2 regions of the Brevibacillus sp. RS1.1 genome follow, and region 1 is predicted to be linked to the other one. Evidence: riboswitches for the same ligand, from Rfam matches in the RefSeq annotation. Region 1 holds a riboswitch; the other holds the start of a gene.
The links. Region 1 has a riboswitch for S-adenosylmethionine ahead of HP570_RS24285 (pyridoxal phosphate-dependent aminotransferase). Riboswitches for the same ligand answer to the same signal wherever they lie in the genome.

Region 2: linked by a shared signal. The riboswitch ahead of mtnK (S-methyl-5-thioribose kinase) and the one ahead of HP570_RS24285 (pyridoxal phosphate-dependent aminotransferase) in region 1 are both predicted to bind S-adenosylmethionine.

What each region holds. Positions count from the first base shown of each region.
Region 1 is NZ_JABSVA010000010.1:94,509-102,124, reverse strand. Features, by position in the region: gene HP570_RS24295 (aminotransferase-like domain-containing protein) at 1-617, opposite strand, end outside; gene HP570_RS24290 (hypothetical protein) at 813-1,283, opposite strand; gene HP570_RS24285 (pyridoxal phosphate-dependent aminotransferase) at 1,438-2,619, opposite strand; SAM riboswitch class I at 2,702-2,817, opposite strand; gene HP570_RS24280 (MFS transporter) at 2,878-4,134, opposite strand; gene moaC (cyclic pyranopterin monophosphate synthase MoaC) at 4,138-4,620, opposite strand; gene HP570_RS24270 (methylated-DNA--[protein]-cysteine S-methyltransferase) at 4,793-5,332, shown strand; gene HP570_RS24265 (2OG-Fe(II) oxygenase) at 5,325-6,038, shown strand; gene HP570_RS24260 (SPL family radical SAM protein) at 6,051-6,869, shown strand; gene HP570_RS24255 (molybdenum cofactor biosynthesis protein) at 6,973-7,616, shown strand, end outside.
Region 2 is NZ_JABSVA010000005.1:292,525-300,140, forward strand. Features, by position in the region: gene HP570_RS18620 (ABC transporter ATP-binding protein) at 1-836, opposite strand, end outside; gene HP570_RS18625 (ABC transporter ATP-binding protein) at 856-2,598, opposite strand; gene HP570_RS18630 (GNAT family N-acetyltransferase) at 2,734-3,309, opposite strand; gene mtnA (S-methyl-5-thioribose-1-phosphate isomerase) at 3,408-4,448, opposite strand; gene mtnK (S-methyl-5-thioribose kinase) at 4,445-5,674, opposite strand; SAM riboswitch class I at 5,808-5,953, opposite strand; gene HP570_RS18645 (anti-sigma factor) at 6,050-7,225, opposite strand; gene HP570_RS18650 (sigma-70 family RNA polymerase sigma factor) at 7,225-7,616, opposite strand, start outside.

The DNA of each region.
Region 1 (7,616 bases):
TCTCCATATGGATCGTCTTCCAGGATGAGAATGTTTTGCGCCTTGCATTGACGAAGCAAGCCGAGACGGCGCTCAAGGCTCCATACCTTTCCTGTCGGATTGGCAAAGGTAGGAATGACGTACACCATTTTCGGGCGATACTGGGCAATTTTTTTCGCCAGATCGTCCAAATCCATCCCATTGGCATCACCGTCTACCGGAATCGCTTTGATTCCCCGAAATTGGAACAATTGAACCGCTGCCAAATAAGTAGGGTTTTCGACGAGAACGACATCGCCTTCGTCTAAATATACACGACACAACAAGTCAACTGCTTGCTGAGAGCCCGTAGTGATGATCATATTATCTGCACCGACGTTCATATGCTTTTGCTTCATGCGGGATGCAATCCACTCACGAAGCGGCAGGTATCCATCGGTCAATCCGTACTGAAGAGCTTTTGCTCCTTTTTCAAATGCGCGGTTAAACGCTTCGCGCATCTCTGCGATTGGAAAAGAATCCTCTGCTGGCAGTCCACCTGCGAGCGAGAGCACTTGATTGCCTTGGGTCAGCTTCAAGATTTCCCGGACAGCCGAGGAGGATAGTGCTTCGACAGATTTTGAAAATGAGTACTCCATGTTCCGTTCCCCCTTGATTTTGCTTATCCTTGTTTTATCACTGTCAACAGCGTAAGTCCAATCTTTGCTAGCTATGAGCAGATAGGTTTTGACTATGTCGAGCGGTTGTTCAACCATTAGTCTTCACACACTGCATGCAAAAAACCCCTCTTCGTATGAAACGAAAAGGGGGTCATATGTATCGGCTATATTTTCCTAAGCAATACGGAACACACGTCGTTTCTCTGTTTGTGGAAGGAAAGAGAGGTCGACATGATTGGACGCTTCTTCCATACCGATATCGCTTGCCAACAGCAATGCCTCTTCCTGGAAGGTCGGCGTACAGCTGCCTTCATTCAGCTCACAGAGTCGCTTCAATCTCTTCAGTCTCTCTGCTGACTTCTCTACTCTCATGCATTCGTTCGTCAGCTCACATACGTTGACGTGACGAGCATCAGCGATCATGCTGATATCATTCACATGGACAATCAGCCTTTTGCCTTCTTCCGTAACAAATCCGATCGAGCAAAAATGCGCACCTGACATTTCCAAACGAGTGAGAACAGCATTGGCGTAAACTTCTCCCGTCCGCAAGCGAATCTGGCCTGCTTCAATGGCTCCGCCGATTTTTCGCTCGTTGGCGATCACCGTATACATATCCGTGTAACCGTTAATCTGATAGCGCATGGTACCCTCCCGCTCTCGCTGAGACTAATTATCATTAACAACAATGACATCGTATAATGAAAATCATTATCTGTCAATAATGAGAATGATTTTTATTCTAGAAGAAAAAAGCCACACTCCATCTATACGGTAGTGTGGCTTTTTTGCCTCGCTTTTATTTTGTTTTCGTAAATAACCCTAACCGCTCAATCCGCTGAACCGCTTCCGCGAGACGCTCTTCACTGGATAACAAAGCTGCTCTCACATAGCCCTCACCTGTCGGACCAAAGCCATTTCCTGGCGCTACGACGACATGCGCTTTTTCCAAAAGTAGGTCAGAGAACTCCACAGATGTGAAGCCGTTTGGAACAGGAAGCCAAGCAAAAAACGAACCTTGAGATGGCGGAGCCTGCCAGCCAATCCGATGCAGATTGGAGTACAGGGCATTGCGGCGGCTTTCGTAGACAGCGACGAGATCGCGGACGCACTGCTGCGAATCCGTCATCGCTTTGGCTGCCGCCATCTGTACTGCACCGAACAGACTGACGAAGTAATGGTCCTGAATGAGGTTGATCAGACGAACTAGCTCGCGATTACCTACCATGGCACCTACTCGCCAGCCTGCCATGTTGTACGTTTTGGACAGGGTATAAAATTCTACACCCACTTCTTTTGCACCCGGAACCTGCATGAAGCTGACCGGCTTTTTCCCGTCATAGCTGATTGCTCCGTAGGCGAAGTCGTGGCAGACAACGATTTCATGTTTTCGGGCAAAACGAATGGTTTCCTCATAGAACTCGAGTGGTGCGTTGACTGCTGTCGGATTGTTCGGATAGTTGAGAAACATCAGTTTCGCTCGATCCAAATCAGCTTGGGACAGCTGGCTGTAGTCTGGCAAGAAGTCATTTTCCGCCTTCAACGGCATCATGACCATCCGTCCGTTGACAACAGCAACCCCCGACCAATAATCCGGATAGCCTGGGTCTGGAACCAGTGCAACATCGCCTGCATTCATGAGTACTTGGCAAATCTCTACGAGTCCGGTTTTACTGCCGAACAAAATCGCTACTTCTTCCTCCGGATCGAGGTCCACATCAAATTCTTGCTTATACCAATGAGCTACTGCCTGCTTCAGTTCCACGCGTCCCTGAAAAGGCGGATATTTGTGATGGAGTGGTTGTGCCGCTTGCGCCTGTAATTCTTCAATAATGTGCGGCGGTGTCGGCAAATCGGGATTGCCCTGCCCCAGGTTAATGACGTCATGGCCTTGCGCAATGACCTTGTTTACTTTTGCCACCAGGGTCGCAAAAAACTGGGTAGGGAGTCGATCAATCATATCGGCGGGTTGAATGCGCATCTTTCTTCCATTCCTTTCTTGGGCCAATACAGTAAAACCCCCTTTTTCCATACAGAAAAAGGGGGAGATCAGCTTGGTCACGTCCTTATCTGTCAGGAAAAAAATCCTGCTGGAATTGGCACAGCATCTGTCCATCACATGGCACAGATCCGCTGCCGGGCTTCATAGGGCCAGTCCCTCCACCTCTCTGAATAAGTCAAACACACGGAATATACTGTTTTTTCGTCTATATCATACTACTTGAGCACGCAAATCGTGTCAAGATGCTTGATTCTGTACCGGCACGTGATGCCTTCTTTTTTGAAAAGAGGTGTGGAAAGCGAAGAATGCCACAGACAACAGACACAAGCCTGCCATTACGAACAATAGTCCCTGCGCGTGAATCGATTGGAAGATAAAGGCCCCGAGCAGTGGTCCGAGCATCCGCCCAGCTGATCCAGTCCCCGCAATCAGCCCTTGAATGAAGCCTTCTCGTCCCTCTGGCGTAAACTGTGCAGCAACTGCTGGCACCGCTGGCCACACGAGCATTTCGCCCAGCGTCATGATGAACATCCCCGCCACAAAGCCTGCATAAGCCGTTGATTGCGACAAAATCAACATCGACAAGGCAAAAATATAAGCGCCCAAGAGCATCTGGGCTTTTAGTGTTCGGGCAAAGCGTCGAATGACCCAGGCAATCAATGGCTGACCAAACAGGATCAAGCCGCCGTTCAGCGTCCACAACAGACTGTATTGACGGAGGGAAATGCCCAAGGATTGCATATAGGTTGACAGCACGGTTGTCCATTGTACATAGACAATCCAGCTAATTAATAGCCCCCCGCATAATAGCAGCAAGGCTCCCCATACCACCTTTGGCTCTTGCTGTGGTTGTCGCAGCACATCATCAGTTGCTTGCTCAGGCATGCTTTGTCCAGTCGTCGAGTTTTGGCGTTGTTGTTCCACCATTTTTAACTGACGCGGCAAAATGAGCATGAACATGGCGAGGACGATCACTTGTGAGATAGCATTACCGAAAAACGTCCAGGCAAATGACACACTGGCCAAGAAGCCGCCCAACGCAGAACCGGCAGCTACCCCCACATTGAGCGTGACATAAATCAGATTGATTCCTTTACGTCCTCCGTCCGGCCACAAAACTATGGCCAATGCATTCATCACCGGAGAAAGTAATCCATAAAACAGTCCATTCAACAGAAGCAGCACAACATAAATCGTAAAATCCTCCGTAACACCTAATCCGAGCGAAATCAGGATAACGCCGATGGAACCGACAATGATGGTGCGCATTTTGCCCCAGCGGTCAAACAGCATCCCGCCAACAATACTCCCGATCAAGAATGCGCCTTGGTTTAAAAGCAACAAGAAGCCGGCTACAGTCAGCGGCTTTCCGAGATGGTTATGAATATAAATCGTGACCAGCGGCCAAATACATGCCATTCCGGTAGAAAAAATGACGGCAGCAATCGCCAATAAACGAATGCTGCTCGGATAAGATTCCCACTTTTGCCTCATGGCTTACTTCTCTCCCCGATGGAAATCGCCGCTTTTTCCGCCTGTTTTGGATTGCAGACTGGTCGGACCGATTATCATTTCTTTATCCATGGCTTTGCACATGTCATACACCGTCAAAGCCGCTACGCTTACAGCGGTCAATGCCTCCATCTCGACGCCTGTTTTCCCTGTCGTCTTCACGGTTCCTGTAATCGCAAGCGTCGTTTCGTCCTCAAAAGCAAATTGTATGTCGATGCCAGTCAATGGCAGCGGATGACACATCGGGATGATTTCCCACGTTTTTTTGGCAGCCATGACACCTGCTACCTGCGCTACGGCGAGTACATCGCCCTTTTCGATTCGACCTTCGCGGATACGGGCGAGGGTTTCGGGTTTCATGCTGATTTGGCTCTCGGCTACAGCCACCCGTTTTGTGACGTCCTTCTCGGACACGTCTACCATCCGAGCTCGATTTTGTTCATTAAAATGTGTTAATTGATCAGTCATACGAGTATCGTTCCTCCTCTATCTTCTCCTACCTTACTCCCGACGCTGGATAAAAGCAATGGGAATGTAGATGGCTTAGTTTCGTTATCTTGCTCATCCACTCCTAAAAACGTACGAAGAACAAGTGAGGGAGGTATACTGTGCGTACACAGCTCAAAGGAGGCGTATGGAAATGGAAACGAAGAAGGATCAGACGGTACGTTGGTCAATGCTGAGACATGGCGATTGGAGCATTTATTTGGCTGCAACGGCTGCCGGGCTTTGTTATGTCGGCTCGGTCAACCAGCCTTTTGCTGAATTGGAAGCGTGGGTTGAAAAGCATCGCCCACACAGTGCACTGGTGCAAGACGATCCGTGGCTAAAGCCTTTTGCAACAGAACTAATGGAGTATTTGCAGGGGACGCGCGATCATTTTTCGATGGATTGCGACCTGTCTGGAACGCCTTTTCAGCTCGCTGTCTGGGAGGCACTGCGCCAAATCCCATACGGTCAAACGGCATCGTACACCGACATTGCGAACATCATTGAAAAGCCCGCTGCTGTTCGTGCCGTCGGTGCCGCAATCGGTGCCAATCCGGTTCTCATTACAGTCCCCTGCCACCGCGTCGTCGGTAAAAACGGTTCACTGACTGGCTATCGCGGAGGACTGCCCATGAAGACAACTCTGCTCGATCTGGAGAAAAAATCAAATCGGGGTGTGAAGCATGGCTAAATCAGTGACAGAAAGGATCGCTGCACTTGACTGGCAATCCATGCAACAGGAGCTGGATGAACAAGGGTATGCTGCTTTTCCTTCCTTAATAAGCGCGGATGCGTGCGAAGAATTAATCGCTATGTACGGACAGGATGAGCTTTTTCGCAATACGATCCAGATGGCGCGGTACCGTTTCGGTGAAGGCGAGTATCGCTATTATCAGGCTCCCCTTCCCCCGCTTTTGCAGGAGCTTCGCGAAGGCTTTTATCCGATGCTTGCGCAGACTGCAAATCGGTGGCTGGAACTGCTTGGTGGCGAAACTATTTATCCTGCTACCCTCCCTGAATTTTTGGCCCACTGTCACGATCAGGGTCAGCTGCGCTCTACTCCATTAATTTTGAAATACGAGACAGGTGGCTATAATTGCTTGCATCAGGATATGTACGGCGAGGTGTTCTTCCCGTTTCAAGTGGTTTTTGCCTTGAATCAGAAGGAGAAGGACTACAGGGGCGGAGAATTTCTACTGATGGAGCAACGGCCGCGCGCGCAGAGCCGGGGACATGTGATAACCTTGGACCAAGGCGCTGGTCTGATTTTCCCGACATCCTACCGTCCTGTGCAGGGAACGCGAGGCTACTATAAAAATACGCTGCGCCACGGTGTCAGCACGATTACCTCAGGAAAGCGCTACAGCCTCGGAATTATTTTTCATGATGCAAAGTGAGGAACGCCCCATATGAAAAGCATCCTTTCCTATAAAGTGCCGAAAACCCTCCTTAATAAAGGAAGCGGATTTCTTGCGGATTACACCCATTCGCTCAATCCGTATACAGGCTGTTCTTTCGCCTGCTCCTATTGCTATGTTCGGCAAATGCCTGTCTCTTTGTTTCGCAACGAGCAATGGGGCACATGGGTAGATATCAAACAGCAAGCTGCCGATTTATTGCGCAAGGAGTTTTTGCGGGCTAAGAAAAAAGGAAAGGTGACCATCTTCATGTCTTCGAGTACAGACCCATACCAGCCCATCGAACAAACGGAAAAGGTAACGAGGTCTTTACTCGAAGTCATGGTAGAGAATCCACCTGATTTTTTGCTGGTGCAGACTCGAAGTCCCTTGGTTTGGCGGGATGCCGATTTGTTGCTCCTGCTGGGTGATCGCGTCCGCGTCAGCATGACCGTCGAGACCGATTTGGAGGAGATTCGCAGGCACTTTAGCCCACAAGCTCCCCCTATTCAAGCGCGGCTCAAAACACTCCAGCGCTTGGCGGAAGCAGGCATCCCTACACAAGCAACGATTGCCCCTGTTTTACCGAGCAGTGAATCATTCCCGGAGATTTTGCGTCCCCTGGTCACCCGTGTCTGTGTCGACGATTTTTATATGGGAGATGGCAGCGGCGGTAAACGCACGAAAAGAAACGGCATTCCCGCTCTCTATGAACAGCTTGGACTGGAGCAATGGTACGATCCTTCCGCCTATCGGATCGTCCATGATCGGCTATTACGTGTTTTTCCCCCGGATCAGATTTATTTGAGTCAGGAAGGCTTCGCCCCTTAGCATCAACCCTTGATTGTAACACCCCATTCATTGGCAACTTTGATCGGTTTATGATATCGTCTAGCCTAGAGAGTAGTATCATCCAGGGAAATGAGGAATTGTCTTGACCATTACGATCTTGTTATTTGCCGGACTCGCCGAACGTGCGAATGCCCGGGAAGTACAGTTGACCTTATCTGAAGGTGCTACCGTTAGCGATCTTCTGCAAGCAGTGGAAAAAGAATATCCTGCGCTCTCTGCGCTTTTGGGCAGTTGCTTTGTCTCCATCAACCATGAATACGCAGCGAAAAATCAGGTCATTTCAGCCGACGACGAGATTGCCCTCTTACCTCCAGTAAGCGGCGGAGAAGAAGACCCGCGCTTTGCCATTACCGAGGAGCCTATTTCTGCGGACAAGCTCGTTCGTCTGGTGAGCAACCCGCATGCGGGTGCGATCCTTACTTTTGTCGGAACTGTTCGGGAATTTACCCATGGTCAGCGCACCGTGTATTTGTCCTATGAAGCATATGCGCCTATGGCTGTTGAAAAAATGAAGCAGGTCGCAGCTGAGATCGAGGAACGCTGGCCGGGAGCACAAGCCGCGATGCACCATCGTATCGGTCATTTGACTGTGGAAGAGATTGCAGTTGTTTGTGCCGTTGCAACAGCGCATCGCAATGAATCGTTTGAAGCAGGCCGCTATGCTATCGAACGACTCAAGCAGATCGTTCCGATTTGGAAAAAAGAAATGTGGGAAGATGGAAGCGA
Region 2 (7,616 bases), on a different contig from region 1:
AAGCAGAAGAGGGCGAGCTCAGGCTGCAAGAGGTAGAGTGCGATCAAGATTCCAATCAAATAAAGACCGTTCTGTACAAATGTGGCGAGCACACTTACATACAGCTCACGGATGGCTTCTGTATCATTGCTCACACGGGAGACAAGCGCACCTACTGGCGTTTTGTCAAAAAAGGCAACCGGGAGCTTTTGCAAATGGATAAACAGCTTCATCCGCATTTGCTGAATGATGCGCTGTGCGATTTTTTGTAGCCACAAAATCTGGACGTAATTGAATCCAGCGGAGAGCAAGATCAGTGCCCCATAACCTACGGACAGCCAGACAATAGGCAGAACATCCCCTTGGTACATCGCCTTGACTTCCTCTGCGGTTAGCCGAATCCCTGTGGAGGACATCTTTTGACCTGATTGATCCTTCGTTGTTACCTCGCAGCGTTCCCTGCCGTTTTCTGGCGCAATCGGGGTAAATTTCTTCTCCGTATTTGGATTCACCTTGCCAGAAACCAAGTAATAAGTCGTACCTTCTGTCAGCACAGTTACTTCTTTTTGATTGCTCCTGTCCAAAGCAAGTCCTGTCTTTGCAGCGACATCTTCACGAATATAGTTCGTACCGTTCACTGAGGCGACTTGCCCCGCTGTTTGTGGTGGCACTTCGTCCAGCTGATACCAAGGCTTTTGGATCGCCAGGATGTGATTATCAATCATGACCTTGGCTAAAAAAGGCCCCGCCAGCTCTGCACTCGTTCCCAGCAAGAGCAGGAACAATGCGCCTAGTATTTGCTTCTGAAATGGCCTGGCGTACTCGGTCAAACGCCCCCATACATTTTGTTTGCTCATGAAACGTTTTCCCCCTCTCTCAACCAGCCACATCCTGCTCCATTTGCTGACGACGGTACTGCTCTGCATACCAGCCGTTGCGGTGCATCAGCTCGTCATGTGTCCCCTGCTCGACAATCCGCCCCTCATCCAGCACGAGAATCAGCTGTGCGTGCTGTACGGCAGACAGACGATGAGCAGTAATAATGGTCGTTTTATCCGCGCGCTCCTGTCGCAGATGACGAAGGATACTCTCCTCTGTCCGCGCGTCCACAGCCGATAGTGAATCGTCGAGAATCAAAATACCCGCATCCATTAAGAGAGCGCGTGCAATGGAAATGCGCTGTTTTTGCCCCCCAGAGAGGGTGACCCCCTTCTCCCCAACCATGGTTTGCAAGCGCTCTCTGAATTGGGCCAAATCTCTCTTCATCTCCGCAAGCTCCAGCGCATGCATCACTTCCTCGGTCGTCACTTGTGGTTTCCCGAATGCAACATTTTCGGCAATCGTCCGCGAGAACAGCAAATGCTCCTGAGGCACATAGCCGATTTTTTCCCGCAGCGTATCAAAAGCGAGTCCTTCGATCGGGATGCCCCCGATAAACAGGACTTGTTCCTTCATCTGATATTGATGCAACAAGGCACGACACAACGTCGACTTGCCGCTTCCCGTCCTCCCGACAATCCCAAGCGTCTCTCCTTCACCCAAACGAAACGAGATGTCGGTGAGTGCTGGCTTGTCAGTGCCCGGATACGTAAAAGAAAAATGGCGTGCTTCTAGGGTATTGGCGATTTGGCTCGTGACTGGATTCGCTGCTTCCGTCACATCTGGCTGCTCCACCATTAGCTCTGTAAAGCGTTTGTGGGATGCGCCACCGCGTTGCAACACATTAACCAGCCAACCAAAAGCGAACATCGGCCAAATTAAAAGTCCCAGGTACAAATTGAACGCAACCAAATCCCCTAAGGAGATAGCACTAGTGAACACCAAATACGTGCCATAGCCCAGCCCGATCAAAAAGCTGAAGCCAATAATAATCGCGATCGTCGGCTCAAACAGCGCGTCAATCCGTGAAACGCTCACATTTCGCTCCAACGTTTTTTCACTGACCCGGCGATATGCCTCGATATCGGCCTTTTCCTGAACAAATGCTCTCAATACCCGAACGCCCGATACGGATTGTTGAACATGATCATTCATCTCTCCGAAAGCTTCCTGTGCCAAATAAAAGCGATCATGCAACAGCTTTCCATAGTACGCCGTTGACCAAGCCAAAAACGGCATCGGGATCAGCGCAGCCAGTGTCAGCTTCCAATCAATCGCGGTCACCATGACGCCTAGCGTTAACACGGTCATGAACAACGCATCAACAAGCGTAAGCACCCCTGTACTCGCCGTTTGTTCAATGGCAGGAATGTCGTTGGTAGCCACGGCCATCAGATCACCACTGCGTTTGCGATGAAAAAACGACGGGGTCATTCTGGTCAAATGGGCAAACAATCGCTCACGTAGCGTTCTTTCCAGAATCAAGGCTCCCCCATTTAACAAGTACCGCCAAAGAAACCGCAACCCATACAAGCTCACACCCAATACGAGCAAGATGACCACTGTTTGCGTCAAGTCAGCGTCCGTCAGGGAGCTGTTGCGAATCGAATCCACCGTATCCCCGATTAATTTCGGCGGCCATAGCATGAGGACATCGATGACAAACAGCACAGAGATTCCAATGACGTATCGCTTCCAATAGGCACGAAAAAACCAAGATAATTGCCGAAGTGTCTGCATGTAAATCACCTCTATTTATTTAGACCTAACAGCACGACTAAAAAAGGGCTTGCGAATCACGCGCAGCCCTCTTGATCTGTCTTCACCATCGTAATTTACAGAATTTTCATTGTCAATCAATGCATAAAGTTCAATCTAAGATTTTTTATCGGTTTTCCAGTCAAGCCATTCCTCTTTTAGCAGGCTGTAAGTGGCATGATCCACGTAATGATCGTAAAGGAATTCATTCCGGCGAAGTATCCCTTCCAGTTGAAACCCTAATCGTTCCGGGATCGATCTGCTCTTGTGGTTTTCCGTAGCAGCCTGAATCGTTACTTTTTCCAAATCCCATGATCCAAAGATTAACACGTCCAAGTAGGTCGCCACTGCTTCTGTCATCAGGCCCTTTCCCTGAAATTGCGCACCCAGCCAATAGCCAATGGACGTCTTTTTGTTGATCCAATCCACTGTATGTACGCCGACTGTACCAGCCAGACGTCCTTGGTACCAAATACCGTAGTGGATGCCGCGATTATCGTTGTACTGATGAATCGTCGCTTGGATGAATTGGCGAGAATCCTCTACCTTCTTCGTATAATTCAGCCACGGCAGCCATTCCATAAGATTCTCCCGGTTCGAATCCGTAAGCAAAAATAACTGCTCAGCATCAGCTAATTCTAATTGTTTCAAGTACGTATCTTCATTGATGGCTATCTGTTGGATCGTTTGCATACGAATCTCCCCTTTTCTTGGATATTTTACTGGAAAACGCCAAAATGAGCAAAAAGCGCCCGCCAGCAACAATAGGCGAACGCATATAAAAATGTCTTTTATTTTTTGCTATTGCCGATCTCTTCCGGCTTGAAAATGCCTGTCTCGGTAACGATCGCAGTAATGTACTTCGCTGGCGTTACATCGAACGCAGGATTGTACACCTTGATATCGTCTGGAGCTACCTGTTTGCCCAAGCCATGGGTAATTTCCTCAGCTGGACGCTCTTCAATCGGAATATCTGCGCCTGTCGGTGTGTCCAAATCGACGGAGGACAAAGGAGCTGCCACGTAAAAAGGAATGCCGTGAGCTTTTGCCAATACCGCTACCCCATACGTACCGATTTTGTTGGCGACATCGCCGTTCGCTGCTACGCGGTCTGTCCCCACGATGACAGCCTCTACTTTTCCTTGGGACATGACCATCGCCGCCATGTTGTCGCAGATCAGCGTCACATCAATCCCTGCTTGCTGCAATTCGAATGCAGTAAGACGAGCGCCTTGTAGAACAGGACGGGTTTCATCCGCGTACACCTTCAGGTTCCAACCGCGTTCCTTTGCCAAATAAAAGGGAGCAGTAGCCGTACCGTACGCTGCTGTAGCCAATGCCCCTGGGTTACAGTGCGTGAGAATTCCCATACCGTCATGCAACAGAGTGAGCAGATGCTCCCCGATGGTCCGGCATACTTCTGCGTCTTCCTTTTGAATCGCCAATGCTTCATCGAGTACTGCCGCCTTCAACTCGGCAATCGACGCACCGCTTGCTTTTTCAACACGAGCCTTAATGCGATCCAATGCCCAGAACAGATTCACTGCTGTCGGACGGGACGAGCCCAGGTAGTCTGCCTGCTGGTTCAATTCCTGCCAAAACTCGTCGTAGTTACTCGCTTCACTGCCACGAATGCCCAGGTAGAGCCCGTAAGCTGCCGCCATGCCAATGGCTGGTGCGCCACGCACTTCCAAGCGTCGGATGGAACCCCATACTTGCTCGGAGGTGGTCAAGTTCAAATAGATTGTTTCTACTGGCAGACGCGTCTGGTCAAGCAGGACCAATGCGTCATTCTCCCACTTTACAGGTGCCAATTGAGTGCTGGTTGTCATACTGCTGTAGCCTCCTGGTAGTAGCGTTCAGTTATTGTGCGTACGATGTCCGTGATATCTGTCGATTCCTCGATGCCGCCGCGACCGAGAATCAGCGCTTCTCCAATCGAGAGAGCCAGACGCTCTGCTTCTGCGCGAGTCTGGTCGTCTTCGATGGCATTCAGGTCCGCTACGCCTGCCAAGCCAATGACACGACGCAAGATTTTGCATCCGGCATAGCCTGCTGTATCCTGAATCAGGCGCTTCACGTAGCTTTGCCACAGTCCTTCGACATGGGCGCTGCGCTCTTTGGCGTGCTTGTGCCAGAGTTGAACGAATTGTGAAACGAATTCATTCCAGACATCCTCGACTGTTTCCAGTAAGTATTCGCGGTACGCTTCCCGTTCTCCTTGATCTTTTTGCAGACCGTGCTGTCCTGCGTAGTTGAGCAGCAAATTGGCAATAATCGCCCCAATGTCAAAGCCGATTGGGCCATAGTAAGCGAACTCTGGATCGATTGCTTTTAGGCTGTTTTCCGTGATGAAAATACTTCCAGTATGCAAGTCACCATGCAGCAGCGCCTCCGATCGCGTAAGGAAATCGTATTTCAGCTTGGCGATTTCCAGCTTCAGCGGCCTATTGTTCCAGATCGCCTCGACTTCGCGGCGGATCAACGGGTTGAAGTCGTTGGTAGGCGCATTTTCATACGGATCGGTAAAGACGAGATCTTCTGTGATTTTGCATAATTCTGGATTTATGAATGTTCCGACTAGCGTTTTTTTATCGTATGGATGTGCGCCCAGATCGGATGTGAAGAATAACGTTTGCGCGAGAAAACGGCCAATCTGCTTCGCAAATAGCGGATACCGCTTTCCTTCGATCAACCCTTTACGCATGATGATGTGGTCCCCGACGTTTTCCATGACGGTCAACGCAAGTTCCCCATCGAAATGATACACCTGTGGCACCAGGTCTGGAACGTATTTGTGCTGAATCCGGAGTGCCTCGCTCTCGATGCGAGCCCGATCAATCGTAAGCGGCCAAGATTCCCCCACAACGCGGGCAAAAGGCAGTGCTTGCTTGACAATGACGCTCTTACCGGTTGCTGGCTCTTGAATGTCAAAAACCAGATTGAGGTTGCCATCCCCGATTTCTCGGCTGGTCAGCTCTGCTCCTTCGCTAAAAAGACCCGGTATTTCTTTTACGTACTCCACTGCTTCCTGTTCAGTCAATGCGCGATATGCCATGATTCCAAAACTCCCCTCTACGTATTTTTCCTCTATCTCTACTTGTTTTGTTTGTGTCATGAGAGCAAAAAAGACCTCTTTTCCCGAAGAAAAGAGGTCGCTGTCGTCACGTGTAAGAACCGTGTTGATGTCCCCCTTATCTTCCAGACCACTTTTGTTTCTGCAGGAATTAGCACCGTGCATGTCGCCTGTTAATCAGTCGCTTTCTCGCGTCTGAATGGCGTCATGTCGGTTGCCGGGTATCATCGGGCCAGTCCCTCCACCTTCTCTGGATAAGGTATCCAAAACGTATTCGGTTTTTGATTTAGTTTGAATCATACAACCAACGCTTCCACGATGTCAACACCCTTTTGTGCAAAAATTCGCACCTTGCTATCAATAGCTGTATTGTGTTCCGGATGCCGCAGGTCGCTCCCAATTCCACCAGTCTACCTTGCCTAAAAACGCTGCTGTTATCGACTTTTCTGCCTTGAGCTTCAGCAGTTCTTTCGTAGGTCCGGTGAGGACGGCTCCGTAAATGCGAACCCCGTATTTCTGTATGTGACTGTATCGCTCTGCAATCTGTATATCTCTGCCAGGGAGTAAGGATTTTCCGATATCACGAGCCAGTTCCTCTTGCTCTGACAAATAACTCATCTCCTCCAGATAGTTTGCGATTACTCTGTCCCCAGCCCCTTTTTTATATACACCACCGTAATCCATTTCTCGCTGGGCAAATCCCCACACTTCCCCGGAACCAAAAAGCACATCTCCGCTTTCAGCTTGCTTGAGCTCTACCCCTGTATCTATTGCAAGCCAGACTGTATCTTGACCTGAAGAGGTAACATGGCGGGTAACCAGCTTATAATACTCCTGGTACGTCAGAAAGTGGTCAAAAGATATCGCAAGCTGCGAAACCGTTCCTTCGGGCAGCTTCTCCATTGTCGTCCAGGCAGCTGAGGTGAGAGACATGGTATCCTCCGTTTCCTCCTCTGCCGGATAACGGAAAAACAACTTTTGCTCCCTGACCCCGTTCGTCCATTGCGGCTTGGCATTCACATTCCACAGCACATTCGTACTCTCAAAACGACCCGCATTCTTTTCCTCTCCCCCAACCCGCTCGCTTAGTTCCATGCTGATGTTTCCGTACAGCAATCCGACCTGTGAACCACTCCCCCCCACTCTCACACCTGGTTGAGTAAAATTGACCATCGACTTTGCAACGCGGAACAGATCTTCATGCATCAGCGACCCCACCCAGCCATTCAGAATCAGCAACACAACACCGGCCAGAAAGGGAAGCCCTATGGTGAATCCTGCGTTGGACAACCGATTTTTCCATTTCCCCCGGCGAACAATGGCACGCTGTTTTTCAGCTGACAGTGTTTCAGACTGTTTGGTTTTCGCGTTGTCCTCTTCTGTTTCTTCCCCCAACAAAAGCCTTTCCAATCGCTGTGCGTACTCTTCGTCAGCGGCTATTTCTTCCTCGAATTGTTTCGAATCCTCTGCCGTCATTTCTCCACGCAAATAAGCAAGCAGCCTTTGCTCACGTTGATTCTCGTCCGTGTTCATCACTTGCTTTCCTCCCTCCACAACTGCCGCATCTTTTGTCGTCCCCGAAACAAGGAGCGCTTGACGTCTGCCAGCTCGATTCCGAGTACCTCTGCCATTTCCGCGTAGGAAAACTGCATGGCGGACAATAAAATGACCTGTCTCTGCTTTTCCGGAAGTTGCTCCAAGTAGTCATGGGCCACTTCCCACAGCTCTTTGTTCACGACATGCTCTGCCGGATCAACCGCCGATTGATCACATCGCTCCGGCAGGGCTTCCACAAACGCAAAGCGTTGTTTTGTCTTCTTGCGATAAACATCCACGAAAGCGTGATAGGCCACCTTGAACAGCCAGGGCCGTACTTTTTCCCCACGGTAGTCGTCCAAGGAAGAGAAGGCGCGACAAAAGGTTT